DNA from 3 places in the Pseudomonas sp. PDM31 genome. Region 2 is predicted to be linked to each of the others. Evidence: riboswitches for the same ligand, from Rfam matches in the RefSeq annotation. Region 2 holds a riboswitch; each other region holds the start of a gene.
The links. A riboswitch is a leader RNA that binds a small molecule or an ion and turns the genes downstream of it on or off. The one in region 2 is predicted to bind cobalamin.
Positions count from the first base shown of each region.

Region 1: another riboswitch for cobalamin. It lies ahead of KW839_RS00235 (ABC transporter substrate-binding protein); the one in region 2 lies ahead of cobO (cob(I)yrinic acid a,c-diamide adenosyltransferase).
Region 3: another riboswitch for cobalamin. It lies ahead of cobW (cobalamin biosynthesis protein CobW); the one in region 2 lies ahead of cobO (cob(I)yrinic acid a,c-diamide adenosyltransferase).

Region 1 covers NZ_JAHUWS010000001.1:64,903-75,322, forward strand. Annotated here, with positions in the region: gene KW839_RS00220 (trimeric intracellular cation channel family protein) at 1-248, opposite strand, end outside; gene KW839_RS00225 (ABC transporter ATP-binding protein) at 389-1,180, opposite strand; gene KW839_RS00230 (iron ABC transporter permease) at 1,177-2,181, opposite strand; gene KW839_RS00235 (ABC transporter substrate-binding protein) at 2,190-3,197, opposite strand; cobalamin riboswitch at 3,339-3,534, opposite strand; gene KW839_RS00240 (DUF1624 domain-containing protein) at 3,567-4,739, opposite strand; gene KW839_RS00245 (class I SAM-dependent methyltransferase) at 4,922-5,908, opposite strand; gene KW839_RS00250 (iron-containing redox enzyme family protein) at 5,908-7,257, opposite strand; gene KW839_RS00255 (NnrS family protein) at 7,478-8,665, shown strand; gene KW839_RS00260 (CopD family copper resistance protein) at 8,676-9,116, shown strand; gene KW839_RS00265 (hypothetical protein) at 9,239-9,553, opposite strand; gene gudD (glucarate dehydratase) at 9,659-10,420, opposite strand, start outside.
Region 2 covers NZ_JAHUWS010000009.1:115,028-125,447, reverse strand. Annotated here, with positions in the region: gene hda (DnaA regulatory inactivator Hda) at 1-633, shown strand, start outside; gene KW839_RS18605 (C40 family peptidase) at 856-1,491, shown strand; gene KW839_RS18600 (C40 family peptidase) at 1,658-2,194, shown strand; gene KW839_RS18595 (O-methyltransferase) at 2,213-2,875, shown strand; gene KW839_RS18590 (sorbosone dehydrogenase family protein) at 3,016-4,329, opposite strand; gene KW839_RS18585 (hypothetical protein) at 4,397-4,981, opposite strand; cobalamin riboswitch at 5,135-5,370, shown strand; gene cobO (cob(I)yrinic acid a,c-diamide adenosyltransferase) at 5,451-6,062, shown strand; gene KW839_RS18575 (cobyrinate a,c-diamide synthase) at 6,059-7,459, shown strand; gene bluB (5,6-dimethylbenzimidazole synthase) at 7,456-8,106, shown strand; gene cbiB (adenosylcobinamide-phosphate synthase CbiB) at 8,103-9,011, shown strand; gene cobD (threonine-phosphate decarboxylase CobD) at 9,004-9,996, shown strand; gene KW839_RS18555 (cobyric acid synthase) at 9,993-10,420, shown strand, end outside.
Region 3 covers NZ_JAHUWS010000001.1:438,678-449,097, reverse strand. Annotated here, with positions in the region: gene cobM (precorrin-4 C(11)-methyltransferase) at 1-138, opposite strand, end outside; gene KW839_RS01770 (cobalamin biosynthesis protein) at 222-635, opposite strand; gene KW839_RS01765 (CbtA family protein) at 632-1,339, opposite strand; gene KW839_RS01760 (CbtB-domain containing protein) at 1,351-1,542, opposite strand; cobalamin riboswitch at 1,660-1,885, opposite strand; cobalamin riboswitch at 2,078-2,291, shown strand; gene cobW (cobalamin biosynthesis protein CobW) at 2,394-3,461, shown strand; gene cobN (cobaltochelatase subunit CobN) at 3,465-7,331, shown strand; gene KW839_RS01745 (ATP-binding protein) at 8,020-9,021, shown strand; gene KW839_RS01740 (VWA domain-containing protein) at 9,141-9,686, shown strand; gene KW839_RS01735 (NADH:flavin oxidoreductase/NADH oxidase family protein) at 9,834-10,420, opposite strand, start outside.

The sequences.
Region 1 (10,420 bases), on a different contig from region 2:
CGTTGCTGGAATCTCTTGGTGAGGAAAAAAGCCAGCAATGCGGCACCGCCGCCGACCCAGATGTAGTTGAAGTCTGCTATCCAGAAAATCGGTTGATCGAGCAATAGATCGCGAATGGTGCCGCCACCAATGGCAGTAATGATGCCCAGTACCACGGCGCCGAATACATCGACCCCCACCTTGTGAATAGCCAGTACCCCGGTAATGGCGAATACCGCGGTGCCCAGCATTTGCTGAAAATACAGCATCCGTCACTCCGTTTTCAGGCTGGCCATCTCGAGAGTGATGGCGGTGTGGGCGTGCGGTTGTGATTGTAGCTGATGGCTGGCCGCCAGCTATTTGCGCTGAAGGGCTTTCGCGGGTCATCACCCTGAGGCGCGGCACCCAGTCACCAAGAGCGAAATCGCAGGATTTTCGCTCCGTCAAACGGGTCAACGAGATAGTGCGCGTGGACTCCGAACGTCTGCAAAAGGCGGTGCGGGGTCAGCACTTCAAGCGGTTTGCCCAAGGCAACGAGGCGTCCACGTTCCAGCACGGCCAGACGATCGCAGGTGAGGGCCTGGTTGAGGTCATGCAGGGCGACCACGGTTGTCACGGGCAATGCGTGAACCAGATTCAAAATCCCTATCTGGTGCTGGATATCCAGGTGATTGGTTGGCTCGTCCAGCAGCAGGATGCGCGGGCACTGAGCCAGGGAACGAGCGATATGCACACGTTGACGCTCTCCGCCAGACAGGCTGCGCCAGGTGCGCGTGGTCAGATGCGCCGCATCCACGTTCCGCAGCGCTTGATGAACGATCTCGGTGTCCTCGGCCGACCACGAGCTCAAGGCAGACAGCCAGGGTGTTCGGCCCAGGGCCACGGCATCAAATACACTGATGGCATCCAGGGTATCGGCCTGTTGCTCAACCAGCGCCAGGGTTCGCGCTATGGTTCGTCGTGACTGTGCCTTGAGGCATTGGCCGTCGAGATGGATGCTTCCCCGGCTTGGCATGCGCACGCCGGCCAGCAGCTTGAGCAGTGTGGATTTTCCCGAACCGTTGGGCCCGATAAGGCCCAGGGTCTCGCCGTGGCGGATGTCCAGGTGGATCTCGTCCAGTAATTCAACGTCGCGAATTTGCAATCCGAGGCCGGAGCAGCTCAATACAGGCTGGTCGATAACGGGCATGGCAGCATTCATCGGGCATTCCTTCGGCCGATCAGGATCAGGGCGAACACCGGCGCTCCGACCAATGCAGTAATCACGCCGACCGGGATAACCTGGCCTTTTATGAGGGTGCGGGAGAGCACATCGGCGGCAATCAGAAACACGGCACCACCCAGCGCGCTGGCCGGTAGCAGGCGTGTATGCCCCGTACCCAGCAACAGCCTTGCGGCGTGGGGGATGACCAGACCGACGAAACCTATGGAGCCGACAATCGACACCATCACCGCAGTCACCAGTGCGGCGCAACTGATCAGCAGAAATTGCACGCGACGTACGGCAATGCCGAGCGAGGCGGCGGAGTCGGTGCCAAAGGTGAAGGCATCCAGCGCGCGACGGTGCCACAGGCAAACGGCCAGACCGGCCATGGCAGCGGGAACGGCCAGCCACACCGAAGGCCAGCGCACACCACTGAGGTTGCCCAGCAACCAGAACATGATGCCGCGTGCCTGTTCGGAGCTGGCCGACTTGGTGATCAAAAATGCAGTCAGCGCATTAAACAGCTGCGAACCGGCTATCCCCGCCAGGATGATCTGACCGGTACTGCCAGGGACACCGCTGGCGCGCCCCAGTAAAACCACGACAGCAAAGGCAGCAACGGCTCCGGCAAACGCCCCGACCGACATCGAAATGGCTCCGGCACCGATACCGAGTAACGCCACCAGAACGGCCCCCGTCGAAGCGCCCGCGGAAATGCCGAGCAGATAGGGATCGGCCAACGGATTGCGCAACAGCGATTGCAGGATCACCCCGCAGGTCGCCAGGCCCGCACCGCAAGCTCCTGCAACCAACGCGCGGGTCAGGCGGTAGTTCCAGACGATGCCTTCGTCGATGGGGTCGAGAACATAGCCGGCATTCCACAGTTTGTTGGCCAGCACCTGGAGTACCACGCCGGGTTCGATGCTTGTTTCACCGATAGCGACACCGGCAACCACGCTTAAAAGCAGGGCCACCAACGCCAGCAGGGTACGAATCAGCGCTGCAGTCATTTTGGCAGGTCGTAGCTGTTGATGGCCATTGCCAGGGATTGCAGCCCATCGAACATTCTCAGGCTGGCCTGCATGGCCATGGCGTCGAGGATGATGATGCGGTTGTTTTTTACCGCGTCCATGTTGCGGGTCACCGGATCGCTGTGCAGGAATGCGAGCTTCTTTTGGTAGTCGTCAGCGGGGAAACGACGGCGATCCATGCGGGCGATGACCAGGAAAGTCGGGTTGGCTTTTGCGATGGTTTCCCAACCGACCGTTGGCCACTCTTCGTCGGACTGCACCACATTGCGCACACCCAGCGTTTTGAGCATGAAGTCTGGAATGCCTTTGTGACCGGCGACATAGGGGTCGATATCCAGACTGGCGCTGGAAAACCACACCAGTGCACTGGTGTGGTTCTTGTCTTGCACTGCGGCAACGGACCTGGCCAGGCTGGCCTTGAGTTGTGCGTTCAACTGTTGGCCACGCGCCTGAACATCGAAAATCCTGGCCAGCTCAGTGATGCTTTTGTAAATGCTTTGCACACGAAACGGCGCCAGGCGAGTGCCGTCGGCACCGACCAGGTTGTCCTTGGATTCGCAATCCGAGGGCATGAGGTAAGTGGCGATTCCCAGTTCGTGAAACTGCTCGCGGGTAGCGACTGCGCCTTGCGGGCCGACCATCCACTCCAGCTCGACAGCGACCAGTTCCGGTCGTTTGCCGATCACCGACTCGAAACTCGGCTCGTTATCCGCCAGGCGTTCGATTTTGTCGTTTTGCCCCTTGTACTTATCCAGCACATCGTTGAACCACAGAGAAGTGCCAGCCAGTTTGTCACCCAGCCCGAGGGCAAAGAGCATTTCGGTGCCGGCCTGGCCGATCGTGACGGTTCGAGCCGGTGCGTGTGGGAAGGTCAGCGTGGCACCGCAGTTCTCGACCGTCAGCGGATATTCAGTAGGCGCGGCACAGACCAGCGAGCAAAAACCCAGGCCAGCGAATAGGGTGACAAAGCGGGGCAACAGCATGATGCATCTCCATTTGAACCGTACACGGAGCAAGGGTGCACGGTCTGGAAACACATCATCGAACGCTGCCAAAAAGCAGGGCAGGGCGATCACCTGAGTGACGCGCGCGCAAGGATGTCCTTCCCGAACACCCCGCCGGTCAGTGATTGTTGCTTGGCCGGCAGGTCTCCTGACTGATGCGTCATCGCATGCTCCAGCCTTCCCGGGGTTCAATCCCAGTGGCAGTTCAGGAGCACGCTCAGCACCTACAGTTGCGGGGGCAGTTCCGTTTGACGCGTTGCACGCATCACGGATTCCCTATTAATCCCATTTGGAAACCGGCGGCGGCATGTTAGTCGATCATGCCGCCCGAGGCGAACCCTCTCTGGATCAGAAGTATTTGAGCCAGCCGATATCACGACGGCGGGCCTTCACGGCGGCAAACCAGCGCACAGGCAGATACAGCGCGGCGGCCAGCAGCACTGCCGTCAGCCACACCGAAAAAATGCTATCGAAACCGAAGTAGTCGCTCTGGTTCAGACCGAACAACGCGACGCTGGTCAGATAGAGCACCTTCAGTACATAAAGGTGCAGCAGGTAGAAGAACATCGGCGCCGCACCAAACACCGCCAAAGCGCTGATCCACTGGCGTTGCCGAGCCCGCTCGAAGCCAAGAAGCAGCAACAGGCCCACCCCGAGTGTCAGCGCAAGGAACAGCAGGGAAGGTGGGTACTTAGTGATGTTGAAGAAGCTCATGAGGGTCTGTGTGGTGGTTTCATGCACCCTCCATTGCGCCTCGCCATACCCGTTGACCAGGCGCAGTGCGACAAAGCCCAAAAGCGCGCCGGCACCCCCCAGCAACAGATGGCGTTGACGCAGGCGGGCAGAGGCTGAATGCGCGAACCAGGGGCCGATGCAATAACCCAGGGCAATGACACCGATCCACGGCAGCACAGGGTAGGAGCTGCGCAGGCGCAGGCCGTCAGAGAACTCGATCCAGCCGCGATCATGCAAAATGGCCCACGGCAGGTGCATGGCTGATCCGACCGGGAAGTGCAGCGGATCGAGCAGGTTGTGCCCGGCGACGATGACCGCACCCACAACCCACAGGATCGGCCGCGGCAGCCAGACCAGCGCAGCAAGGGCAAGCATGCTCACGCCAATCGCCCAGATCACCTGCAGGTAAATTACATGGGGCGGGAACTGGAAGGTCCAGGCGAAATTCACCAGCGTGAACTCCAGCAGAACCAGGAACAGGCCACGCTTGAACAGGAACATCGACACCGCGTTCCGGCCCTGGTGCTTTTCGCCGTACAGGTAAGCGGACAGTCCGGTGAGCAGCACGAACGCCGGTGCACATAAATGGGCGAGGGTGCGGCTGAAAAACAACGTAGGCTCGGTGGTGTCGATGGCCATCGGGTCGGCCACCTGGCGGTGCAGAAAGAACGTCTCGCGTACGTGATCCAGCAGCATGAACAGGATCACCAACCCCCTGAGGGCATCGATGGACATCAGGCGTTGACTGGCGCGGGTGGCGGGTGGGGTTTGATAAAGGGTTGTCATTGAAAGCCGCAGGCAAGGGGGTGGATAGCGCTGCCAGTTAACGGCCGGCAGTCAATATAATGTTATTATATAACATTCAATAATCCGAAGGCGACTCTTTCAAGGGGGGCTGTGCGCTTCCCTTCAACACTCATAAAAGTCAGTGGGAGGACCAAGAAGGGGAGATGCCATACCTGCAAGACCTACTGTCTTTTGGTTACGATAAGCACGACCGCCGCAATTCTCTCGACTTCTCTGTAGATCACCGTCTCCAGTTCCTCTCCAAAGACGTCGGGATCCATCTCCCGATAGCTCCAGGCCAGTCCCGGGCGGTCAACCAGCGGCAGCGCCTGCTCAAGAAACAAATCCACGCCCTCTACACAAGGCGCGCCGGTATACAGAATCACGCTGCCTCCCGGCGTCAGGCGATCGATCGCCTGGGTCAAAATACGCACCGATAACTCCGAACCCAAATGCTCCCCGCCATGTCGGTAGGCGCGACGTTGAGTGTCTTGCATGTATGGTGGGTTGGCGACGATCAGGTCAAAACAGCCTGTTGTTCCTGAAAGGATGTCGCTGTGGCACGCGCAAACATTGTCGACTCCTGCAAGCGATGCATTGACGGCGGTGAATCTCAGGGCCAGGGGATTGATATCCAGTGCCGTGACCTGAGCGTCCGGTCGTGCCCTGGCAATCAGAATGGCACCGACCCCGCTACCGCAACCAATGTCCACTGCCGTCTGGATCGGATGCACGGAAGATTGCAGGAAGCCCTCCACTGCCTGAGCGAAACGATAGGTGTCGGGGCCGAAAAAAACCGAGTCGTGAGCCTGGGTAGGAAAACTGGAATGAACCAGGAGCAAATCGTCGAGGCTCGACCAGCGTACGCCACTCACCCACATGTCAGCCTGGGGGTGCAGGAAGCCACTTTGAAATAGCGCCTGATGCTCTTGCGCCCCAAGCAAACCGGCCTCGAACGGGCGACTCCAGCCGAAGATATCTCTCAGATTGTGCGCCGTGCGGTTTTCCTCTCGTCCATTGACCCGCAGATGAGTCAATGGCGTCACCGTCACGAACCGATATTGCTGTTGCTGTAGACGTTGCCCCAGATGCAACAAGGCCAGATCTTGACTGTGGTGTTCCGATACAGCCGTGTTCGCGCTCGAGTCGCAAAGGTCGGATCGATTCATTATGTCAGTGACCCTTGAGAAAGACGTTGAGAGTAGATTCTGGTAGCGGCCAGACCTTCGGGTGTCGGGTGCGAGTCGGGACCCATCAGCGCAATAAGCTCTTCAACAGACGCCGACAGCAAAGCGGGTGACAACGGGTTTGGCGAAACTCTGCTATCGCGCCGAGGGAACCGGTTGCGAAACGGATTGGCTGCTTCGCCTTGCCAGTCACCTGCAATCCAGTCTTTCAACAGCTGTTTCTCGTAGCCATTGAACACACCGAACATGGCGGCGCCCGGACCCTCGACAAGCTGCCAGAAACGGCTGTCCCGAGGGTCTTGATGGCGCTTGATCCAGCCCCTGTTTTCCAAAGCTGCAAGCAACTGCCGGCTTTGGCCAGGGGTGGCAAGCCACTGGTTGATGGTGCGGCCTTCGAGGCGACAGTAATCTGAATGCATGTGCTGGCCAAAGGTGCTCTTGGTCTCGAGCATGGCGACCAGTTCCTGCTCAAGCTCAAACGAGTGAATGACGTCCGTGGAATTTTTTCCGAGATCATTGAGCAGATAGCCGGCGCGCAGGCGTTCCAGAAATACAGCCTTCGTTTCGTCGTTGGGCAAGAAATTCAAAACCGCTTCCACGGCCTTGAGTGCATGCCCGGAGCTGGCATTGTCGATGGTGACATGCAACGTAAAGTAGTAAGGGTCGATACCCAGTTCGTTGAGTTCGAAAGCCGTGATCAGAAGATGCAAGGGCAGTTGTTCGTAGCCAAGGTTGTAGCCGAGCACTTCAGGCAGGAAATCATCTGACAGCCTTCCCAGTGCCAGTTGTATCGCCCCCTGTAGATAGAGCGCGTCATCGAGCGGGGCGTGCGGCGCACAGTCGTGCTCAGTGAGCAGGTTACGAAAAAGCAGGACGTGATTGAGAGCGGGTTCGCCGTCGCCCAGTTCCTCGAGATAGGTGCGGATCAGACCGCGGTATCTCCAGTCATCGACGTGCTGGGTAGTGCCATATAGCCACGCCCCGTCCACCAGTTTGCTCGGTGCCACATGTTGCAAGAAATACAACGCATGAGCTTTGTTGGTGAAGAATTTCCTGCCTTCCCCAGCGCGTCGACCTTCCAGGTAGGTGCGGTAACGCTCGGCGACGGCCTGGCTGTTGTGTGCAACCCAGCCGGGCAGATCTGCCAGACCAGTTGGCAGGTTGGAAGTGAGACACCTCGCAGCCTGCAATTGATCCTGCAGGTAGCGACGCACAGTCTCCTCTTCGACTTCACCCGGTGTCCGGATCAGCCGGGTATACAGCGAAAAATGGGCGCCCAAGGCTATTGGCGTCTTGGATGAATGCTCGGAATGAATCTGTAAGGACGTCATGGCAGGCCTGCTGACTTTTCTCGGTATGTAAGTCAGAGAGGCCCGGTATTACGAAAATTCAAAAGAGTTGAAAACTTGCCGATGGTCGACAGCAAAATGGTTCATTGCTGGATTGCGGACGCATAAGGCCGAGTTTTGATGTGTGTCATATCGGCTATCAACAATACTGTAAGACTGAAGCGACTTTCGCACCCGCGAAGGCCAGCCTGTTGGAGAGACCATGCAGATTCTCGACAATCGCAAGGCGGTGGGTACGTGGCCATTGCTACGCCTGGGCTTTCGTCCTTTCTTCCTGCTGGGCAGCACGCTGGCTGCCCTGGTGATAGCGTTATGGGTTTTCGCCATGCAAGGCTACAACTTCTGGGGCCCGCCCTTGGGTGGTTGGCTGGCGTGGCATCGGCATGAGCTGATCTTCGGTTTTGCCGGCGCGATCATTTCCGGTTTTTTGCTGACTGCGGTACAGGCATGGACGGGGCGCTCCAGCCTTGGCGGCAAGCCGCTCGGCGTACTGGTGGCGATCTGGTTGGTTGCGCGGCTGGCATGGTGGTCGGGCTCGCCGCAGTTGCTGTTGCTGGCCAACCTGCTGTTCTTTGCCAGCGTGGCATTGATCATGGCGCATTTGCTTTGGGCTGTGCGGCAAACGCGCAACTACCCAATCGTGGCGGTGCTGGCATTGTTGCTGGGCGCCGATGCGCTGACGTTGCTTGGGGTGCTGCAGGCAAACGACGCCTGGCAGCGGCAGGGCACCTGGGCTGCCGTCTGGCTCGCCGCGGCGATGCTGGGATTGATTGGCGGACGGGTGATTCCATTTTTCACCCAGCGTGGTCTCGGACGAGCTTGCGCCGTCGAGCCCTGGGGGTGGCTGGACAATGCTCTGTTGGTTGTCACCGCCTTGGTGGCGACTCTGTTTGCGTTGGGAGTTGCTCTGCAGGCGCATGCGTGGCTGGGTCTGGTTTTTTCCGCCTTGGCCGTCGGCCACGGCATTCGCCTGGTGCGCTGGTTTGATGGCGGCGTGCTGCGGGTTCCCCTGTTGTGGTCACTGCACCTGGCGTATGCCTGGCTGGTGATTGCCTGCATCAGCATGGCGCTCTGGCATTTCGGACTTCACGGCGGTATCAGTCAGGCGCTGCACGCCCTTACGGTCGGCGCTTTGGGCGGCTCGATCCTGGCCATGCTGGCGCGGGTTTCCCTAGGTCATACCGGACGACCGTTGCAGCTGCCACGGGGTTTTACCCTGGCATTCATGCTGCTCAACCTGGGTGGCCTGTTCCGTGTGCTGGCTGTCGGTGTCTGGTATCAGCCCGCGATCTGGTTGGCGGCTATCTGTTGGGTCGGCGCATTTGTCCAGTATCTGTGCTGCTATGCACCCATGCTCTGTCGTGCTCGCGCTGATGGTCAACCCGGCTGATGGAGAAAGTATGAGTTACCTATTGTTGAAGTTCATTCATTTGACGGCGGCGGCTTTCTTCATTGGCGGGGTGTTCTTCGAGGTGATGATCCTCAGTCCCGCAGCCCGCCAGCTGGATTTGGCGCCTCGCGAGCAGTTATCGAAGGCTCTGGGCGCACGGGCACGCCGTGTCATGCATTTGGTCGTGCTGGCGCTGTATGGGGCAGGACTGGGGTTGGCATGGCAGTATCGAGCAGTGCTGCGCGATCCTTTGACCGGCAGTTTCGGCACCTTGCTAGCGCTGAAAATCGGCCTGGCCCTGAGTATTCTGGGCCAATTCGGCTATGTGGTTTATCTGATGCGGACGGGGCAAATGACTGCGCAACGATCACGGCGGATCCACCTCAGCGTGCTGGTGCATATGCTTGGCATCCTGTTTCTGGCCAAGGCGATGGTATTGCTGTCCTGGTGAGGGTTTGCATGCGTGGCGATCGGAGGGCCGACCTGTGCGGCTGACCGAGGGTGGAACCGATCCGCGCCTTATTCGCCGGCAGGGAACAATGATTGCTTGCGCCCGCCCATAGATGAATGCGGTTAGTGCCGCAAGTTGAGATACCAATCGGCATAGGGGGTATTCGAGACCTGGTACCGATTGAAGTCAGGGGATCCGTCGTTCCACCACACCGGCCCGCGCTCACCAAGCGCCACCTTCGCTGTGTGAACGCCAGCTCTGGCTTCTTTCATCTGCTGGACATCGCCAGAGGCTTTCGCTGCCTTTACCTCACGACGAGCTGCCATCAGGTCGTTGACCAGGCGCTGGCGCACATCGTCATTGAGCGATGGATTGGCGCAACGCCACAACTGCCCTTTGACCACGAAGTAGCGACCGTCCGGTGTTGTCGGATTCATATCTTTGAATCTCCACGATGCCAGGGGAGGGGCACTTTGCGTGCCCCCCGTTGCGCCAGGTTGAAGCTCTAAAGTACTTGGGTCACCCAATTATTGATCTGTGAATCAGCGTACCAGGCAAGGCTGCTTGTTGTTAAAGCTCCAGCCAGGAATCAGGAACTGCATCGCGACGCTGTCATCCCGCGCGCCGAGTCCCATGCCTTTATACACTTCGTGGGCCTTGGCCACGGCGTCCATGTCGATGTCTACCCCGAGGCCATGCCTGGTCGGAACCTTGACGTAGCCACCTTCGATTTTCAGCGGCTCCCTGGTCAGGCGCTGGCCGTCCTGCCAGATCCAGTGTGTGTCGATCGCGGTGATTTCTCCCGGTGCGGCGGCGGCTACTTGAGTAAACATGGCCAGGGAGATATCGAAGTGATTGTTGGAATGCGAGCCCCAGGTCAGACCCCACTCGTGACACATCTGGGCGACCCGGACCGAGCCCTGCATCGTCCAGAAGTGCGGGTCGGCGAGCGGTATGTCGACCGATTGCAATTGAATGGCGTGGCCCATTTCGCGCCAGTCGGTCGCGATCATGTTGGTGGCGGTCTTCAAGCCCGTGGCACGGCGGAATTCGGCCATGACTTCGCGACCTGAATAACCGTTTTCGGCACCGCATGGGTCTTCGGCGTAGGCGAGGACAGGGTGCTGGTCCCGGCACAGACGGATGGCTTCCTTGAGCGACCAGGCACCATTGGGGTCCAGGGTGATTCGGGCGTCAGGAAAACGTTCGGCCAGGGCGGTGACCGCCTCGATCTCTTCATCGCCACGCAGCACCCCGCCCTTGAGCTTGAAGTCGTTGAAGCCGTACCTGGCCTTTGCGGCTTC
Region 2 (10,420 bases):
GCCAACGCCGCTGCACTCGGCTATGTCGAGCGGCTGTGCGAAGCCGACGCCGGCTGGACCGAGAGCCTGATCTACCTCTGGGGCAAGGACGGGGTAGGGCGTACGCATCTGTTGCAGGCGGCTTGCCTGCGTTTCGAGCAGTTGGGGGAGCCTGCGGTGTATCTGCCGCTGGCTGAATTGCTCGATCGCGGCATTGAGATTCTCGACAACCTCGAACAATACGAGCTGGTCTGTCTGGATGATCTGCAGGCGGTGGCCGGAAAAGCCGACTGGGAAGAAGCACTGTTTCATCTATTCAATCGCTTGCGCGACAGTGGCCGACGTCTGCTGATTGCAGCATCGACCTCGCCTCGCGAATTGCCGGTCAAGCTGGCGGATCTCAAATCCCGCCTGACCCTGGCGCTGATTTTCCAGATGCGTCCGCTTTCCGATGAAGACAAATTGCGTGCCCTGCAATTGCGCGCTTCACGTCGCGGTCTGCACCTGACCGACGAAGTCGGGCATTTCATCCTCACTCGCGGTACCCGCAGCATGAGTGCGTTGTTCGAGTTGCTCGAGCGTCTCGATCAGGCCTCGCTCCAGGCTCAGCGCAAGCTGACCATCCCGTTCCTCAAAGAAACCCTGGGCTGGTAGAGCCCGCTAAAACCGGGGCTTTTGGCCGGCTCGGCATATTTCAGGCGCCAGAAAACACGCTTTCCTGCAGGGTTGCAGGCTGCGCGACTTTTCAAAATGGGCTTAAGCGCTTAGATGTTAACGAGAAACTGATAAGTCACAAAAAGATTGATTGAATTTGCAAATGAGGTTGATAGCGGGCATAGTCTCGGCTTCTTTACAACTTCAGCCACGGTCGTGCCCATGCTAAATCGCTTCGCACCCCTCGTGCCTCTCGCACTCGTTACCCTTCTGTTTGGTTGCGCTGCCCACACTCCGGTGTCCGAGCAAGCCCCGCAACAGCAGGTAAAAAATTCTGTTACCGCCCAGTCTTCCAGCGTTTTTCAGGAAGAGCTGGCCACTGAAAAAGAACTGGCTGACTTCGCCGATGGCAAGTCGTACCAGCTCCCGGTTCTGGCTGACAGCATCCTCGAACGTGGCATGTCCCTGATCGGTACCCGTTACCGTTTCGGCGGTACCTCCGAAGCCGGCTTCGATTGCAGTGGCTTCATCGGTTACCTGTTCCGCGAAGAGGCGGGCATGAATCTGCCGCGTTCCACTCGCGAAATGATCAACGTCGATGCGCCGCTGGTTTCACGCAGCAAGCTTGAGCCGGGCGACCTGCTGTTCTTCGCTACCAATGGTCGTCGCGGTCGCGTCAGTCACGCCGGCATCTACCTGGGCGACAACCAGTTCATCCACTCCAGCAGCCGCCGCAGCGGTGGTGTGCGCATCGATAGCCTGGGCGACAGCTACTGGAGCAAGACCTTCATCGAAGCCAAGCGCGCCCTTGCGATGGCTCCGGCGGCAAGCCCTGCAATCGTCACGGCGCGCAAGTAATCCGACATTTTGTAGGGTTAACTTAAAGTCTTACTTGAAGTTTGCCGCGTAGCCGCTAAAATTCTGATCTACGAATGATGGCAAACCGCCTGCGTGACACGCAGGCGGTTTTCTTTTCTGCACTCCCGGCAGAAAAAAGCCGCAGCCAGATCAGGATGCACTGCTAATGATGACCTCGGCCCGCCTCGCAATCATCTGCTTCGCAGCGCTGCTCAGCGCCTGCGCCAGTCGCACACCGCCTCCTGCGCCGGTGGTTCGCGCGCCCATCGTATTCGGATCCTCACAAGCCTTTTCACCTGAAGCGGAAGATGTGCTGTTTCGCGCCCTGGGCCTTGTGGGTACACCTTATCGCTGGGGAGGTAACACACCGGATTCCGGATTTGATTGCAGTGGGTTGATCGCCTACGTGTACCGTGATGTCACGGGGATCTCCTTGCCGCGGACCACTCGCGAAATGATCTCCATGCGAGCGGCCAACGTGGGCAAGGAAGGCCTGCAGACCGGCGATCTGATCTTCTTCGCCACCAATGGCGGCTCCCAGGTCAGCCATGCCGGGATTTATGTCGGCGAGGGACGCTTCGTGCACGCACCGGCCACGGGTGGCACGGTCAAGCTCGACAGTTTGTCCAAGGCGTACTGGCAGAAGGCCTATCTGAGTGCCAAACGTGTGCTGGAACCTGAGCACCTGGCGCGTAATCCGTAGTAGCCCGAGGTTGTGGCCATGACCGCCCGCACACTCAACCTTGACGACGCTTTGTATCAATACCTGCTTGATGTTTCCCTGCGCGAAACGCCGTTGCTCGAGCGCCTGCGCGATGAAACCCAGGCGTTAGCCATGGCGCGTTGGCAGGTGGCACCGGAGCAGGGGCAGTTTCTTGCTCTGCTGGTGAAACTGACCGGTGCCAGGCGTGTGCTGGAGGTTGGCACCTTTACCGGTTATAGCGCGCTGTGCATGGCGGCGGCTTTGCCGGCGGACGGTGCGTTGATCTGCTGTGATATCCCGGGGGACTACAACGCTACCGCACGCCGTTACTGGCAGGAGGCCGGCCTCGCCGAGCGGATTGACCTGCGCCTGGCGCCGGCTTTGGAAACCCTGGCCGAGCTTGAACGGCAAGGGCAGGGCGGGCAGTTCGACCTGGTATTCATCGATGCTGACAAGGCCAATTACCCGCAATACCTGGAGCATGCCTTGGGTTTGTTGCGATCAGGCGGGTTGGTGGTTTTCGATAACACGCTGTGGAGTGGGCGGGTGCTGGAGAGCGATCCCGAGAGTGCGGACACCCGTGCCATCCAGACGCTCAATCGTGCGTTGAAGGAGGATGCGCGGGTGGATCTGTCGTTGTTGCCGTTGGGGGATGGGCTGACCCTCTGCCGCAAACGCTGACGCCCCTCTGTAGGAGCGAGCATGCTCGCGATGGGCGTTAACGATAACGCGGGGAGTCTGATACCCCGCGGTGTTCTTGAGTTCATCGTCGGAACGCCGCCCGGAGCATGCTCGCTCCTACAGTTAAGGGCGCGTCGCGGTTATTTGACCGCCGACACCCGCCACACCTTGTTCCCCACGTCATCGGCCACCAGCAAGTCACCCTGCCGGTCTATCACCACGCCTACCGGCCGACCCATGGCTTGCTCCTCGTCATTCAGGAAGCCGGTCAGCACATCAACCGGCGGCCCGGCGGGTTTGCCAGCGTTGAAGGGCACGAAAATCACTTTGTAGCCACTGTGCGGCTTGCGGTTCCATGAGCCTTGCTGGCCGATGAAAGCACCCTGGGTAAATGGCGCAGGCAGCTTGCTGCCCTCGGCGAAGGTCAGGCCCAGGGAGGCCGTGTGCGGGCCGACGGCATAATCCGGAGGAATGGCCTTGGCCACCAGTTGCGGGTTTTGCGGGTCTACGCGAACGTCGACGTGCTGGCCGTAGTAGCTGTACGGCCAGCCGTAAAAGCCACCGTCCTTGACCGAGGTAATGTAGTCCGGCACCAGGTCGCTGCCGATCTCGTCCCGCTCGTTCACCGCCGTCCACAGCGCGCCACTTTTCGGTTCCCAGTCCATACCGTTGGGGTTGCGCAGGCCGGAGGCGAAAATCCGCTGGTTGCCGGTGGTGCGATCGACTTCCCAGATCGCCGCGCGACCCTCTTCCTTGTTCATGCCGTGTTCGGCGACGTTGCTGTTGGAGCCAACGGTAACGTACAGCTTGCTGCCGTCCTTGCTGGCGATGACGTTTTTGGTCCAGTGGTGATTCAGCGTGCCGCCCGGCAGGTCGAGCACTTTGATTGGTTGCGCCTTGATCACCGTATCGCCGGTTTCATAGTGAAAACGCAGCAGGCGGTCGGTGTCGGCCACGTACAGGTCATTGCCGACCAGGGTCATGCCAAACGGCGAGTTGAGGTTTTGCAGGAACACTGTGCGGGTTTCGGCAACGCCGTCGTGGTCCTTGTCGCGCAACAATGTGATTCGATTCGGGCTCGGTACGCCAGCACCCGCGCGGCCCATGACCTTCTTCATTACCCAGCCTTTAACGCCCTTGCCATCATCGGGTTTGGGTGGCGCATTGGTTTCCGCCACCAGAATGTCGCCGTTGGGCAGCACGTACAGCCATCTAGGGTGGTCCAGGTTTTCGGCGAACGCCGCCACTTGAGTTCCTGTCGCGGCGACCGGTTTCGCGCCCTGCGGCCAGCCTGTTGCCGGCGCTATGTTGATCGTCGGCAGCAGGGTTTTGTTGGGTTGCGGGAGCTGGGGGGACGGCCCGGTGCCGTCGGCGACTTTCAGGCTGGCGCTTTCACCGCAGGCGGCGAGCCCACCGACGAGCGTAATCATGACAAAGAGCTGGGCGGTGCGCATGCTGGGCTTCCCTATGAATACCTTCTTCTAATCATAGAGAAGCGTTATCGCGCGAAGGTTCAACGCCTCAGGTGCGAGCTTCTTTGAAAAGCACGGCAATCCCGGGGTGGTAGTTGCCGGCCTCGTTGCGCAACTTGCGATAGGCGTAGGGGAAGTACCAAGCCACGGCGCAGGTATGCTCCTTTTGCAGGTCGTCGACCATGTCCTGCAGCTCTTCCGGCGTGGCACCCTGCTGGGCTTTGTGCGGGGCGACGAACAGGCAGCCCAGTTTCAGCTCGCTGGCATGACTCAGGCGCCTGGCATCGCTGGTGACGTCGAGCAATGCCTGAGTCACATTGAGGCTGTTGACCCGTGGCCAGCGCTGGCTGGTCTGGATGTAGGCGCGGGTGTCGGGTGTCGCGAGAAACAGATCGGCGCGGCTGTTGCGTTCGCCTTCTTCGGTCTGTTTGCGGGTTTGCGTCTGTTGCAGGGTGACCATTTCGGCCATCCAGGCTGCCACGGAGAGCAATCCAAGATTGGCCTTTTCGTCGTGCCAGTACGGCGTTTCAGCGTCGCCGCGTATGGCGTTGTAACGGTCGATGCAGTCGAACCAGCGTTCCAGCGCCGGGCGCAGGAATTCCAGCTTCGGATTGCTGATGATCATGCCTTGCATGGGGTTCACCCTTGTTATTGTGTAGTAAATTTATGGCGCTTTGATATCACTGCTGAGGCCAAGGCACAAGATCGCTGTCGGATTATTGATAAGCGCACTTAATTGCTCTCCAGCGTCCCGGCTTTAATTGACGCTCCACCCCCAACCCTCTAACCTTCGCGGCTTGTTTCAGGTGCTCTGTGGCTTGGGTCGACAGAGTGAAACAGGGAAGCCGGTGAGTGAGCCTTCGATGGGTTCGAAAGCCCACAATCCCGGCGCTGCCCCCGCAACGGTAAATGAGTGAAAGCTGCGCCTTGAGCCACTGTGTCCATTGTCGACATGGGAAGGCGCGCAGCCTGGCGCAAAGCCGCTCATGAGCCCGGAGACCGGCCTGATTCATCCAGTGGCATCACGGTGGGCGATGCCAGGCTTGTTGCCACCTATTCTTGTGCCTGCCCGCCGTTATCCAGACTCAACGGAGAGCTCCCCCATGACTGATACCCCCGATCGTGACGAACGTCACCTGGCGCGCATGCAGCGCAAAAAAGCCGTGATCGACGAACGCATCGCCAATTCCCCGAATGAATGCGGCCTGTTGCTGGTGTTGACCGGCAACGGCAAAGGCAAGAGCAGTTCGGCTTTCGGCATGCTCGCGCGCGCCATGGGCCATGGCATGCAATGCGGCGTGGTGCAGTTCATCAAGGGACGCAACAGCACCGGAGAAGAACTGTTCTTCCGGCGTTTCCCGGAGCAGGTGCGCTTTCATGTGATGGGCGAGGGGTTCACCTGGGAAACCCAGGACCGTCAGCGCGATATCGCCGCCGCGCAAGCGGCGTGGCAGGTTTGCCGCGAGCTGCTGCGTGACCCTGCCATAGGCCTGGTAGTACTCGATGAATTGAATATCGCCCTCAAGCACGGCTACCTCGACCTCGATCTGGTGCTCAGCGACCTGCAGGCCCGCCCGCCCATGCAACACGTGGTGGTTACCGGCCGCGCCGCGAAAGCGGAAATGATCGAGCTGGCCGACACCGTCACCGAAATGGGCATGATCAAGCACGCCTTCCAGGCCGGGATCAAGGCGCAGAAAGGCGTCGAGCTGTGAAGCAATCCCGTCATTGTCCGGCGGTGCTGATTGCCGCGCCGGCTTCCGGTCAGGGCAAGACCACCGTCACCGCCGCGCTGGCCCGCTTGCATCGCAATCAGGGACGCAAGGTGCGGGTGTTCAAGTGCGGACCCGACTTTCTCGATCCGATGATCCTCGAACGCGCCAGCGGTGCGCCGGTGTATCAACTGGACATGTGGATGGTCGGTGAACAGGACAGTCGTCGCCTGTTGTGGGAAGCCGCCGGCGAGGCCGACCTGATCCTTATCGAAGGGGTCATGGGCCTGTTCGATGGCACGCCGTCCAGTGCCGATCTGGCCCGGCATTTTGGTGTGCCGGTGTTGGGTGTCATCGATGGCACCGCCATGGCGCAGACGTTTGGCGCACTGGCCCTGGGTCTGGCGCGTTATCAACCGGACTTGCCATTTGCCGGGGTGCTGGCCAACCGCGTGGGCACCCAGCGTCACGCGCAATTGCTCGAAGGCAGCCTCACCGAAGGGTTGCGCTGGTATGGTGCCTTGTCCCGTGAGACCGGGATCGAATTGCCGAGCCGGCACCTGGGACTTGTCCAGGCCAGTGAATTGAACGATCTCGACTTGCGTCTCGATGCCGCGGCCGACGCCCTGGCCAGCAGTTGCGAAGTAACGCTGCCACCGGCGGTAGAGTTTGCGACTCCCGATGTGCTTGAAGTCGAACCGTTACTGGCCGGCGTGCGCATTGCCATCGCCCGTGATGAAGCCTTTGCCTTCACCTACGGCGCGAGCCTGGATCTGCTGCGAGCGATGGGCGCCGAGTTGTCATTCTTTTCGCCGATCCGCGACAGTGGTTTGCCTGAGGCGGACAGTTTGTATCTGCCGGGCGGTTATCCGGAATTGCATCACGTGGCGCTGTCGCGGAACACGTCGATGCTGGCGGCGATCCGCGCCCACCATGCAGCTGGTAAACCGCTACTGGCCGAGTGTGGCGGCATGCTTTACCTGCTCGACTCGTTGACCGATGTCGAGGGCACCCGCGCCGAACTGGTCGGTTTGTTGCCGGGTGAGGCTGTCATGCAAAAGCGTCTGGCGGCGCTGGCGTTGCAAGCGGTGGAGTTGCCAGAGGGAGCGCTGCGTGGGCACACGTATCACCATTCGCTGACCACCACTGGACTTGAGCCGATTGCCCGAGGCTTGAGCCCGAATGGCGGACGTGGGGCCGAGGCGGTTTATCGCGAGGGGCGGATGACGGCTTCCTACGTGCACTTCTATTTTCCATCCAACCCATCAGCGATTGCCGCACTATTTGCCCCCGAGCCTGAAGCCGCCTTCGCTGGCAAGCCAGCTCCCACAAGGATTGATGTATTGCCTGAAGAAATGCAGAACCCTGTGGGAGCGGGCTTGCCCGCGAAGAGGCCATGACTGACAACGCCTTTTCCGAAGCCGAACGCGCTGCCGTCTACCGCGCCATCGCCGAACGCCGCGACATGCGCCATTTCAGTGGCGGCACCGTCGAGCCCGAACTGCTCCGGCGCCTGCTCGAAGCCGCACACCAGGCACCCAGCGTCGGCCTGATGCAGCCATGGCGTTTCATCCGCATCAGCGATGGAACGCTGCGCGGGCAGATCCGGCAACTGGTGGAAGAAGAACGTATCCGCACCGCCGAAGCACTCGGCGAGCGCAGCGATGAGTTCATGAAACTCAAGGTCGAAGGCATCAGCGATTGCGCCGAAGTGCTGGTCGCCGCGCTGATGGATGATCGCGAGCGACATATCTTCGGCCGCCGCACCCTGCCGGAAATGGACATGGCGTCGTTGTCCTGCGCCATTCAGAACCTGTGGCTGGCCTCCCGCGCCGAAGGGCTGGGCATGGGCTGGGTATCTCTGTTCGAACCGCAGGCGCTGGCCAATCTACTGAAATTGCCACCCGGCGCCAAACCCCTCGCGGTGCTGTGCCTGGGGCCGGTCAAAGAATTCTATCCAGCGCCGATGCTGGTACTCGAAGGCTGGGCGCAAGCGCGTCCGTTGAGCGAACTGCTGTACGAAAATTATTGGGGAGTGAGTCAATGAGTGTGGCGTTGTTGAGTGTCGCCGCAGTGGCGCTGGATGCGCTGCTGGGTGAACCCAAACGCTGGCATCCGCTGGTGGCGTTCGGCCGTTTTGCCGAGCGCGTCGAGCAACGTTTCAATGGTGGTGGGCGTGGCTGGCGCAGCCATGGCGTCACCGCCTGGGTGATCGCCGTATTGCCGCTGACTCTGCTGGCCACCGCATTTTCCTGGGCGCCTTATGTTGGCTGGATAGTCGAGATCCTCGCGCTTTATTGCGCGCTCGGCATGCGCAGTCTCGGCGAGCATGTAGAGCCAGTTGCCAGAGCGCTGCGCAGTGATGACCTGGAGGAGGCGCGCACCCGTGTGAGCTATCTGGTCAGCCGCAAGACCACTGACCTGGATAAAACCGAGGTCGCCCGTGCCGCCACCGAGTCAGTGCTGGAAAACGGCAGTGACGCGGTGTTCGCCGCGTTGTTCTGGTTTGCCGTGGCCGGAGCGCCGGGCGTCGTGCTCTATCGTTTGAGCAACACCCTGGATGCGATGTGGGGTTATCGCAATGAGCGCTTCGAGCGCTTCGGCTGGGCAGCGGCGAAGATCGACGACGTACTCAACTACATTCCTGCGCGGCTGGTGGCGTTGACTTACGCTGTGCTTGGCAAAACCCGGCTGGCGATCAAATGCTGGCGCACCCAGGGGCCGACCTGGGACAGCCCCAACGCCGGTCCGGTGATGGCGGCGGGAGCCGGGGCGCTGGGCGTGGAGCTGGGTGGGGCGGCGATTTATCACGGCGAACTGCATCAGCGTCCACAGTTGGGCGAAGGCTTGCCGGCGGATGCCGACTCGATCGACCGGGGCTGGCAATTGGTCCAGCGCGGGGTATGGTTATGGCTGCTGATCCTGTGCATAGGGGCCGAATTTTATGCTTGAGCACGGTGGACGGTTGCGCAAGGCGGCGCTCGATTACTGCATAGATGAAGCCGAATGGCTCGACCTGTCCACCGGCCTTGCCCCCTGGCCTTTTGCGGTGCCGGACATTCCGTTGCGGGCTTGGGCGCGCTTGCCGGAAACCGACGATGGACTGGAGCAGGCTGCCTGCGATTATTACGGCACCTTGCAGGCCTTGCCGGTGGCCGGCTCGCAAATGGCCATTCAACTGCTGCCGCGCTTGCGTCGTGCGGGCAAGGTCGGCGTGTTGTCGCCCTGTTATGCCGAGCATGCCGAAGCGTGGCGTCGCAACGGCTACATCGTGCGCGAAGTGCTGGAGCATGAAGTCGACTTCTTCCTGGACAGCCTCGACGTGCTGGTGGTGGTTAATCCGAATAACCCCACGGGGTTGAGCCTGACGCCCGCTCGCTTGCTCGACTGGCACTCGCGACTGGCTCAGCGCGGTGGCTGGTTGGTGGTGGACGAGGCTTTCATGGACAACACGCCGCAACTGAGTTTGGCGCCATTTGCCCACCAGGTCGGTTTGATTGTATTGCGTTCGTTCGGCAAGTTTTTTGGTCTGGCCGGTGTGCGCCTGGGCTTCGTGCTGGCCGAGCGCAGGCTGCTCAAGTTGCTGGCCGAGCAAGTGGGGCCATGGGCGGTCAGCGGGCCGACCCGGGTGGCGGGTGCAGCCTGCCTGCGCGATACGCAAGCGCAGGCCAGGCAACGAGAGCGCGCCGAGGAGGCCAGCGAACGCCTGGCCGCGCTGCTGGACCTATATGGCTTCAAACCTCAGGGTGGTTGCGCCTTGTTCCAGTGGCTGATCACCGAGCGCGCCGAAGAACTGTATGAGTTCATGGCCCGGCGCGGCATTCTGCTGCGCTTGTTCACCCACAACAGCAGTCTGCGCTTCGGCCTGCCTGGCGAAGAGGCGGATTGGGTGCGCCTGAGTCAGGCTTTCGAAGAATACGCCAAGGATAACCAATGACCACGCTGATGGTGCAGGGCACCACGTCGGATGCAGGCAAAAGCACGCTGGTGACCGCGCTGTGTCGCTGGGTCACGCGCCAGGGCGTGAGGGTGGTGCCGTTCAAGCCGCAAAACATGGCCCTCAACAGCGCGGTGACCGCCGACGGTGGCGAGATCGGTCGCGCGCAAGCGGTGCAGGCCCAGGCGGCCGGCCTCGAACCGCACACTGACATGAACCCGGTGCTGCTCAAGCCCAACAGCGACACCGGCGCCCAGGTAATCATTCATGGCCGTGCGGTCACCTCCATGAACGCTGTCGCCTATCACGACTACAAGACCATCGCCATGCAGGCGGTGCTGGCCTCCCACGAGCGCCTGAGCGCGGCGTATCCGCTGGTCATGGTTGAAGGCGCGGGCTCTCCGGCCGAAATCAATCTGCGTGC
Region 3 (10,420 bases), on a different contig from region 2:
GCTATGACCTGCCAATACCGCAGCAGGCACCAGCGAGCCGGCATAGATGATCACCGGGCAGCTGCGAATCAGCCGTTGGCCCTTGACCGTAATCAGTTCGGGGTCGCCGGGGCCTGCGCCAATGAAGTAGACGGTCATGCTCGGTTCCTGTGGCAAAAAACGGCTGGGCAAGGCTTCAGATGAAGAATGCTCATGATCGAAGGTGGGGATTATCGGGGATTTTATGCCGCGCCAGCCAATGCCAGGGTTGCCTGGGCATATTTTTGTCGCGCAATCAGCAGCTTTGCCGGCGCCTGGGCCAGTTGTTCGGCCAATGCCAGGGCGGCGCTTTCCGCTACGCCGTAGCAGCCGGTGCGTTCGAAGGCGATTTGCGATTGATGAGTGAGATGTTGCTCATAGGCGGCAAGTTGTTCGCTGCTGAAGTAGGTCACCGGTAGCCCAAGCTGCGCGGCCAACTCGTTCAGGGCCGGCTCTTCGCGCTTGAGATCGATACTGGCCAGGGCCTTTATTTCATGCAATTGGATCTGGTGTGCTTGCAGCGCCTGCTCCAGTAGCGCCAGCAGCGTACTGACCGGGCAGCCGCGCTGGCAGCCCAGGCCGACCACGAGGGTCGGCGCTGCGCTGATGTCACTCATGCGTGGTATTGGCCATCGCTTTTGCGGCGGAACAACCAGGCGCTGATCAGGCCCAGGGCCAGCCAGAACGCCACGTTGGTCAACTGCGAAGCGATTTTGAATTGTGTCTCCAGCGCCTCTGGAGCGAGCATCGAATGCACTTCAGGTTGCGGCGCACCAATCAAATGGGGAACGGCGAGAGTGGCGACACCCAGGGCTTTCATCAGCCAGTGACGGCCGAAAACGATCAGGGCGATACCGACAGCCGTGCAAGCCGCGGTGCCGATCCACCAGAGCTGACGTTGCGCCAGGTCGGCCGCCGCGGTGCCCGGCAGTTCCGGTGGCAGGCCGAGGGTTGGCGCGAGCACGAAAGTCGCATAGCCGGCCAGGCCCCAGAGCAGACCCTGGGAAGTCCTGGTCGGAGCGCGCAAGGTATACAGGCCGGCCAGCATCAGGGCGAAGCCGACGGCCACCACCAGATTTCCCCCAGTGGTCGACAGCACGCGCTGCCAGCCGTCTTGCGGCTCCCAGGCTTCGGCGTCGTGGGTGTGGGCGGCGTTGGCGCCACCTGCGTGTTCATGGACTTCAACGGCGGCCGGCTCGGTTATTTCGTAGGTCTCGGCCTGCAATATCAACGGGGACACCCAGAAGCTTTGCAAGAGGGTCAGCAGCAGGGCGGCCAGAAGCCCGGTGAAACCTGCGGTTTGCGCGATACGCTTGATCATGTCGGCAGCTCTCAATGGCACGGAAAGGCAGAGCTGTGGCGGGTATCGTGAGCGGCGTTGTGCACCGCTTCGATGTGCGAGAAGCCGGCGAAGTAAACAAGGGATGCACCCAGGATCGACGCGCAGACGGCGGCGGTCAGACGCTGGGTCAGGGTCGTGGTGGTGCTGGCGGTGCTGTGGCCGGTGCTGCTGATGATCGACATGGCGTTTCCCTTTGTTCTGTCAGCGGGAACAAGAACGCATGCAGAGCCCTGCACGAGCGAGCGCGCAGAAGTTCAAACAGCGCCCGCCCACCGCGGGTTGTTGTTCAGAGACCGTACTGGTCACTTTGTGTTGCGGGCCGGTCTCCGGGCTCACGAGGGGCGCAGGCATCGCCTGAACCTGCAAGCATCACCTTCCCACGCCATATCGGCACAGTGGATCTGACGCTTCACTCGCTTACCGTTGCGGGGGCAGCACCGGACTGACATGGCTTTGGAGTAAAGCACATGATTCACCGGTTTCCCGTTTCACCCTGTGAAGGGCACCCGTAACAAGCGTGTAGGAGAGCATGGGCGGGGGTTGGGCGTCAATTGGCAAACGTTCTCATCGCAAACCGTGTCGCTCCCTTCGCGAGCAGGCCCGCTCCCACCTTCGGCCCAGTTCTGTCAGTGCAATACCGTCAAATGTGGAGCGGGCTTGCTCGCGAAGGCGACGCCGCAAAACCAATGTGAACATTGACCCGCCCCCGCACGATGCGTAGCCTTGCGCTTTCGAGGTTCTTCGGCGTTTGCCGAAGCTAAGAAGGGAACGCGGTCAATGCCGCGGCTGCCCCCGCAACTGTGAACGGTGATGTTCGTTGCCACGCCACTGCAGGCTCTCCATGAGGCCGGCGGGAAGGCGCAGCGAATGCCAGGTCGCCAAGACCGACACACCGTCAGCCAGGAGACCTGCCTCGATACAGATTCTGACTTTCAACCGGGCGGGGTGATCCGGTGGCGAATTCTTCCAGGCACGCGCGTGCGCGTTGCCGGTCGTCGTCCCGTATGCCCGCCACCTTGCCAAAGGGCATCCGATGAAAACACTGGCCAAACTCCCCGTCACCATCGTCACCGGCTTCCTCGGCTCGGGTAAAACCACACTGCTGCGGCACATGCTCGACAATGCCCAGGGCCGCCGTATCGCGGTGATCGTCAACGAGTTCGGCGAACTGGGTATCGATGGTGAAATCCTCAAGCAGTGCTCAATCGGTTGCACCGAAGAAGAAGCCAACGGCCGTGTCTATGAGCTGGCCAACGGCTGCCTGTGCTGCACCGTTCAGGAAGAATTCTTCCCGGTGATGCGTGAACTGGTCGCCCGCCGTGGTGACCTCGACCATATCCTCATCGAGACCTCGGGCCTGGCTTTGCCCAAACCCCTGGTGCAAGCCTTCCAGTGGCCGGAAATTCGCAGTGCCTGCACGGTAGACGCGGTCATCACCGTGGTCGACAGCCCGGCCGTCGCCGCCGGCACCTTCGCCGCATTCCCCGATCAGGTCGACGCCCAGCGAAAACTCGATCCGAATCTGGACCATGAATCGCCGCTGCACGAGCTATTTGCCGATCAACTGGCCAGCGCCGACCTGGTGATCCTCAACAAGGCCGATCTCATCCGCCCTGAAGATCTGGCCCGCGTGCGCCTGGAAGTCGCCGAAGAACTGCCGCCAGCGGTAAAAATCATTGAAGCCAGCAGCGGTCGCCTGCCGCTGGACGTGCTGATCGGCCTTGGCGCCGGCTCCGAAGAGCACATCGACAGCCGTCACAGTCACCATGACCATCATCACGATGGCGATGATCATGATGACCACGATCACGACGCTTTCGACTCCATTTCCATTGAACTGCCGCAAGCCGACGAAAGCCTGTTGCTGGATGCGCTGACCCAACTGGTGGTCCAGCACGGCATCCTGCGAGTCAAGGGCTTCGCCGCGATCCCGAACAAACCGATGCGCCTGCTGATTCAGGGCGTGGGCACTCGCTTCGACAAGCACTTCGACCGCCAATGGGGCGCCGAAGAAGCGCGGGTCACCCGTCTGGTGCTGATCGGCCAGGAACTCGACGCCGCTCAACTCGAAGCGCAACTGCGCGCCGCACTCAGCGTGTAAGCCATGCACCTGCTCAGGACCCAGCCCGGCGGTTTCGTGTCGGAGGACAACATTGCCGACCTTGGACAAACCCCCGCCGAACTGGTGATCCTGTGCAGCGGCGACTCCAGCCTGGCGTTGCTCGCCGAAGCGGCGCAGCAGTTGCCCGACGACTACCCGAGCGTGCGCCTGGCCAATCCGATGCAGGTACAGAACCATGCCTCGGTCGACTTGTATGTCGACCAAGTGCTGCGCCACGCCAAGGTGATTCTGATTTCACTGCATGGCGGCATCGCCTATTGGCGCTACGGTGTCGAGCGTCTGGTCGAACTGTCACAGCGCGGCGTGCAGTTGATCCTGGTGCCGGGCGATGACCGTCCGGACCCGGAGCTGAGCGACCTGAGCACGGTGCTTCCTGAAGATCGCGAGCGGCTCTGGCATTTCCTGCGCCAGGGTGGCATGGCCAATGCGCTGGACCTGTTTCGCTGCCTGGCCAATCGATGGCTTGCGCGTGATTATTCATGGTCGCAGCCTCAGGTACTGCCGCGCACGGCGATCTACCACCCGCATACAAGTCCCGCACGACTCAGTGATTGGCAAGCCGATTGGCAGGCCGGCCAGCCAGTGGCGGCGGTGCTGTTTTACCGTTCGCATTTGCAGGCGGCCAACACCGCTTTTATCGACGTGTTCTGCGAGCGCTTGCGGGCAGCGGGGTTGAACCCGTTGCCGATTGCACTGGCCAGCCTGAAAGAGCCCGCCTGCCTGACGGTGGTCGAGGACTTGTTGGATGAAGCTGAAGCAGGGGTGATTCTCAATACAACGGGTTTTGCCCAATCCAGTCCCGAAGCGCCGCATCTGCGACCGTTTCGCCGCAATATCCCGGTGATCCAGGCCATCTGCGCCCAAGACAACGAGCCCGGCTGGCGCGCCAGCGAGCAGGGGCTTGGCCCCCGGGATCTGGCGATGCACATCGCCTTGCCGGAACTGGACGGACGCATCATCAGTCGGCCGATCAGCTTCAAGGACCTGGCGTGGCGCAGCGAGCGCAGTCAGTGCGATGTGGTGTGCTACCGGCCACAACCGCAGCGCATGGATTTTGTCGCAGAACTGGCGCGGCGCTGGGTAGATCTGGCGCGCCTGTCCAACGGGCAAAAACGCATCGCCTTGATCCTCGCCAACTATCCCACGCGCGACGGTCGCATCGGCAATGGCGTCGGTCTCGACACCCCGGCGGCGGCGCTGAACATCTTGCGCGCGCTGCACACCGAAGGTTATCCGCTGCCGGCCGAACTGCCGGACAGCGGCACGGCGTTGATCCAGCAGTTGCTTGGCGGCGTCAGCAATGACCTCGACACCCTCGACCAGCGTCCCTGTCAGCAGAGCCTGGCCATGGACGAATACTGGCGGATGTTCAACGCTCTGCCCGAGGCCAATCGTGATGCGGTACTGCAACGTTGGGGCACGCCGGACAATGATCCGATGTGTCGCGACGGGCGCATGATGATTGCCGGTCTGCGGTTTGGTCTGACCTTCGTCGGTATCCAACCGGCGCGGGGCTATCAGGTCGATCCGAGTGCGGTGTATCACGACCCGGACCTGGTACCACCCCATGGCTACCTGGCGTTCTACTTCTGGCTGCGCAACACCTACGGCGCCCATGCCGTGATCCACGTCGGCAAGCACGGCAATCTCGAATGGCTGCCGGGCAAGGGCGTGGGGCTCTCGGAAAACTGCTGGCCTGAGGCGTTGCTCGGTCCGCTGCCGAACATCTATCCGTTCATCGTCAACGACCCGGGCGAGGGCGCCCAGGCCAAGCGCCGTACCCAGGCGGTAATCATCGACCACCTGATGCCGCCGCTGACCCGCGCCGAAACCTACGGGCCTCTGCGCGACCTGGAACTGTTGGCCGACGAATACTACGAAGCGCAGTTGCTCGATCCGCGCCGTGCCCGGGAGTTGCAGCGTGACATCCTGCAACTGGTACGTGACAGCCATATAGACCGTGAACTGCAACTGGACGAGGAACTCGACAGCGATGCCGATGCGGCGATCTGGTTGCCGCGCCTGGACACCTATTTGTGCGACTTGAAAGAGTCGCAGATTCGCGACGGTCTGCATGTGTTTGGCGAGTCACCCACCGGCCGTTTGCGAATCGACACCTTGCTCGCACTGCTGCGCATTCCTCGTGGCGATGGACGCGGTGCGCAGTCGAGTCTGCTGCGGGCGTTGGCCAAGGCGTTTGAATTGGCTTTCGATCCACTCGATTGTGCGTTGGCCGAGCCTTGGAACGGGCCGCGTCCAATTGAATTGCAAACCCTTAGCGATGAACCCTGGCGAATTACCGGCGACACCCGCGAGCGCCTCGAACTGTTCGCCGCGCAGCTGATTTCCCAAACATTGAAACACCCTGCAGGTATACCCGTACCCTGTGGGAGCGGGCTTGCTCGCGAAGGCGGTGTATCCGGCAAATCAATGTCGACTGACACTCCTCTTTCGCGGGCAAGCCGGCTCCCACAGGATTTCGTGTGGACTGAAGTCACCGCCATCCTCGACAACCTGCGCGATGTGGTTGCGCCACGCCTGGACGCCTGCGGCCCGGCAGAAATGTGCGGCCTGCTCGACGCCTTGAGCGGTCGCTTCGTCCCGGCCGGCCCCAGCGGTGCGCCGAGTCGTGGTCGTCTGGACGTCTTGCCCACCGGACGCAACTTTTACTCGGTGGACGTGCGCAACCTGCCGACCACCACCGCGTGGCGCATCGGGTTCCAGTCGGCCAACCTGATTCTCGAACGGCACCTGCAAGACCACGGCGATCATCTGCGTCAGCTCGGGCTGTCGGTCTGGGGCACCGCGACCATGCGCACCGGCGGCGACGACATTGCCCAGGCCATGGCCCTGATGGGGGTGCGTCCGGTGTGGGCCACCGGCAGCCAGCGGGTCGATGACTTTGAAATTCTGCCATTGAGTCTGCTCGATCGCCCTCGGGTGGATGTGACCTTGCGGGTCTCGGGTTTTTTTCGCGATGCCTTCGCCAATCTGATTCGCTTGTTCGATGCGGCAGTGCAAGCCGTCGCCGAGCTCGATGAACCGGACGACCTCAACCCGCTGGCGGCCAAGGTCCGCAGCGAACGTGAAGCACTGCTGCAAACAGGACTGGACCAGGATGCGGCACGGCGCCAGGCCGGCTGGCGCATTTTCGGCGCAATGCCCGGTGCCTATGGCGCGGGTGTGCAGGGCGCCATCGACGGACGCCTGTGGCAGAGCCGCGAGGACCTTGCCGAGGTCTACCTGAACTGGGGTGGCTACGCTTATGGCGGCGCCGACGAAGGCACCGCCGCTCGCGATCAGTTCGCCCAGCGGCTGAGTCAGGTGCAGGCGGTGCTGCAAAACCAGGACAATCGCGAGCACGACTTGCTCGATTCCAACGATTACTACCAGTTCCAGGGCGGCATGCTCGCGGCGGTCGAAAGCCTGCGGGGTGAAGCGGCTGCCAGCTATCATGGCGATCACAGCCAGCCGGACTTGCCGAAGATTCGCACCTTGAAGGAAGAGCTCAACCGGGTGATTCGTTCCCGGGCGGCCAATCCGAAGTGGCTCGACGGGGTCAAGCGCCATGGCTACAAAGGCGCGTTTGAAATGGCGGCAACGGTCGACAATCTGTTTGCGTTCGATGCGACCACGCAGCTGATTGATGATCATCAGTATGCGTTGTTGGCGGACGCGTATTTGCTGGACCCGGCGACCCGGGAGTTTGTCCGTGAGCACAATCCTCATGCATTGCGTGATATGACTGAGCGGATGCTGGAGGCGCAGCAGCGGGGGATGTGGAAAGAGCCGGGGGCTTATCGGGAGGCGCTGGAGAATTTGTTGCTGGATATAGAGGAAGAGGGGTAGTGCATTCAAAAGCCACCCCTCACCCCAGCCCTCTCCCCAAGGGGGAGAGGGGGAAAGGGAGCCGATCTCCAGTGCTTTCAGATACCGAGATCAACTCGATTTCCCAGGTCGATGTAATTCGACTAAACACCTCGTTAAGTCCCCTCCTTCCATGGGAGAGGGGGAAAGGGAGCCGATCTCCAGTGTTTTCAGATACCGAGATCAACTCGATCTCCCAGGTCGATGTAACTCGACTAAACACCTCGTTAAGTCCCCTCCATCCATGGGAGAGGGGGAAAGGGAGCCGATCGCCAGTGTTTTCAGATACCGGGTTCAACTCGATCTCCCAGGTCGATGTAACTCAACTAAACACCTCGTTAAGTCCCCTCCATCCATGGGAGAGGGGGAAAAGGGAGCAATCGCCAGTGTTTTCAGGTACCGGGCTCAACTCGATCTCCCAGGTCGATGTAACTCGACTAAACACCTCGTTAAGTCCCCTCCATCCATGGGAAGGGGGGAAGGGAACCAATCTCCAGTGTTTTCAGGTACCGGGTTCAACTCGATCTCCCAGGTCGATGTAACTCGACTAAACACCTCGGTCAGTTCCCTCTCCCTCCGGGAGAGGGCTAGGGTGAGGGCAGCAATCTAACTGGCACACCACAATCATCACTACCACCGAACCCCAAAGACCACGACCGAGACCCCCAAAATGACCGACACCCCCCATTTCCCCCTCTCCGCCGTGGTCGGCGCCGACGATCTGAAACTCGCCCTGTACCTCACCGCCATCGACCCGAAAATCGGCGGCGTGCTCATCGAAGGCCCTCGCGGCATGGCCAAATCAACCCTGGCCCGGGGCCTCGCGGACCTGCTGGCCAGCGGTCAGTTCGTCACCTTGCCCCTGGGTGCCACCGAAGAACGTCTGGTTGGCACCCTGGATCTCGATGCCGCCCTGAGCGAGGGGCGCGCACAATTCTCCCCCGGCGTACTGGCCAAGGCTGACGGTGGCGTGCTCTACGTTGACGAAGTCAACCTGTTGCCCGATCACCTCGTCGACCTGTTGCTCGACGTGGCAGCCAGTGGCACCAACCTGGTCGAGCGCGACGGTATTTCCCATCGGCATTCAGCGAAATTCGTGCTGATCGGCACCATGAACCCGGAGGAGGGTGAGCTGCGTCCGCAACTGCTCGACCGTTTTGGCCTGAATGTCGCCCTCGGCGGACACACCGCACCGGTCGAACGCGGCCAGATCATCCGTCGACGGCTGGATTTCGACAGCGACCCACAAGGCTTTTGCGCCGAATGGGAAAGCCCTCAGCAAGCCCTGCGCGAGCGTTGCCAGAAGGCGCGCAGTGCGCTGACCAGCATTCCCCTGGACGACGAAACACTGGCGCGGATCACCGAGCGCTGCTTTGCGGCCGGCGTCGATGGCCTGCGCGCTGATCTGGTCTGGCTGCGCGCCGCCCGGGCACACGCGGCGTGGCGTGGGGCGAGCGCTATCGCCGAGGAAGATATCGATGCGGTCGCCGAGTTCGCCTTGCGCCATAGGCGTCGCGAACATCCAGCGCCGCAACACGCCCAAGCCCCGCTGCCATCAGCACCGCAGCAGCCCAATCCAGGTGAAGGGCAGGGCCAGTGGGGCGAAATGCCCGCCAAGGCGCTGCCGGTCGGCGCCAGACGTGAAATACCGAGCTGGCCAAAAAAGCCTTAGGCATTCGCCCCCGTGCTGACGCGGGGGCGAATGCCAGACCCCGCGCCGGGCAGCTCGATCACGGCAGACAGGGCAAACGTCACGCCACACGCAACGGCACGGTCAATTGGCCGGGCACCTTGCTCAATGGTCGGCCGCAGCGGCATGACGACCTGTTGTTTCAACTGCGCACCCGTTCGCCCCATGAACTGTGGCTGGTGATCGTTGATGCTTCTGCATCGACCCGCCGTCATCAGGCGCTTAGCGATGCCAAGGGCTTGCTCGCGCAACTGTTCGACGACGCGTATCGCCAGCGTGCGCGCCTGGCGTTGCTGACGGCCAGTGGTGCCGAGCCGAAGTGGCAGGTGCAAGGGTTGAAGGCTTCCACGGGGTTGCGCCATTGGCTCGATGGTCTTGGTGCGGGCGGTGGCACGCCGTTGCTGGCGGCGTTGGCAGAGGCAGGGCGGTGGCTGGCGATACGACAGAAACGCTTTCCAGCGGAGCAGCAGCGGTTGTTGCTGGTCACCGATGGACGCTTGAAGGACTGGCCGGTGCTGCCTGAACTGGCGTGTCCCGGACTTTTGATCGACATCGAGCGTGGCCCGATTCGGCTGGGGCGCAGTAAGGTTCTGGCTGAGCAGCTACAGTCCGAATACCGGCATATAGACGAACTGTTTCCTGCCTGAATTCTTCTTTTTCTGCAGCGGTCCCTTCCCGGGCAAGCCCCGCTCCCACAGGGTTACTCGGTGTACACAACATCTGTGTTTCAACCGGATATCGTGTGGGAACGGGCTTGCTCGCGAAGGGGCCAGTGCAGGTGTCTTCAGTTTGAATTACTTACCCATCGCCTGCCGATACTGGCGGGTCCGCCTGCTGATGAACAACCGGTCAAGAATCAATGCCCATATCGCCGACACCTGCGGCTGGGTAGTGCGTCCGCGACTCAAACGGTGCAACTGAAATTTCACCACTGCTGAGGTCGCCAGCGCTGCCAGTGGTTTGCGTTTCCAGCGAATCGGCGACGTTTGCGGGTGGCTGTTCTGACCTTCGCGCCAGTGTTTGACCAGATGCGGTTCCAGGGACAGCGCGGTGCCGATCCCCGCCATGGCGATGCCGCTGTCCAGGACCTGCTCGACGATCGCCAGGCGCCGGATCCCGCCCGTCACCATCACCGGCATGCGCGCAACGCTCGCCAGGTCGCTGGCCATTTCCAGAAAGTACGCTTCACGGGCCAGGGTTCGACCGTCCCGTGCCTCGCCTTGCATGGCCGGCGCCTCGTAACTGCCGCCGGAGAGTTCCAGTAGATCTATCTGCTGCTCATTGAGCCACTGGATGACTTGCCGCGCATCGTCTACCTCGAAACCGCCACGCTGGAAATCCGCCGAGTTGAGCTTTACCGACACGCAAAATTGCGCCGACA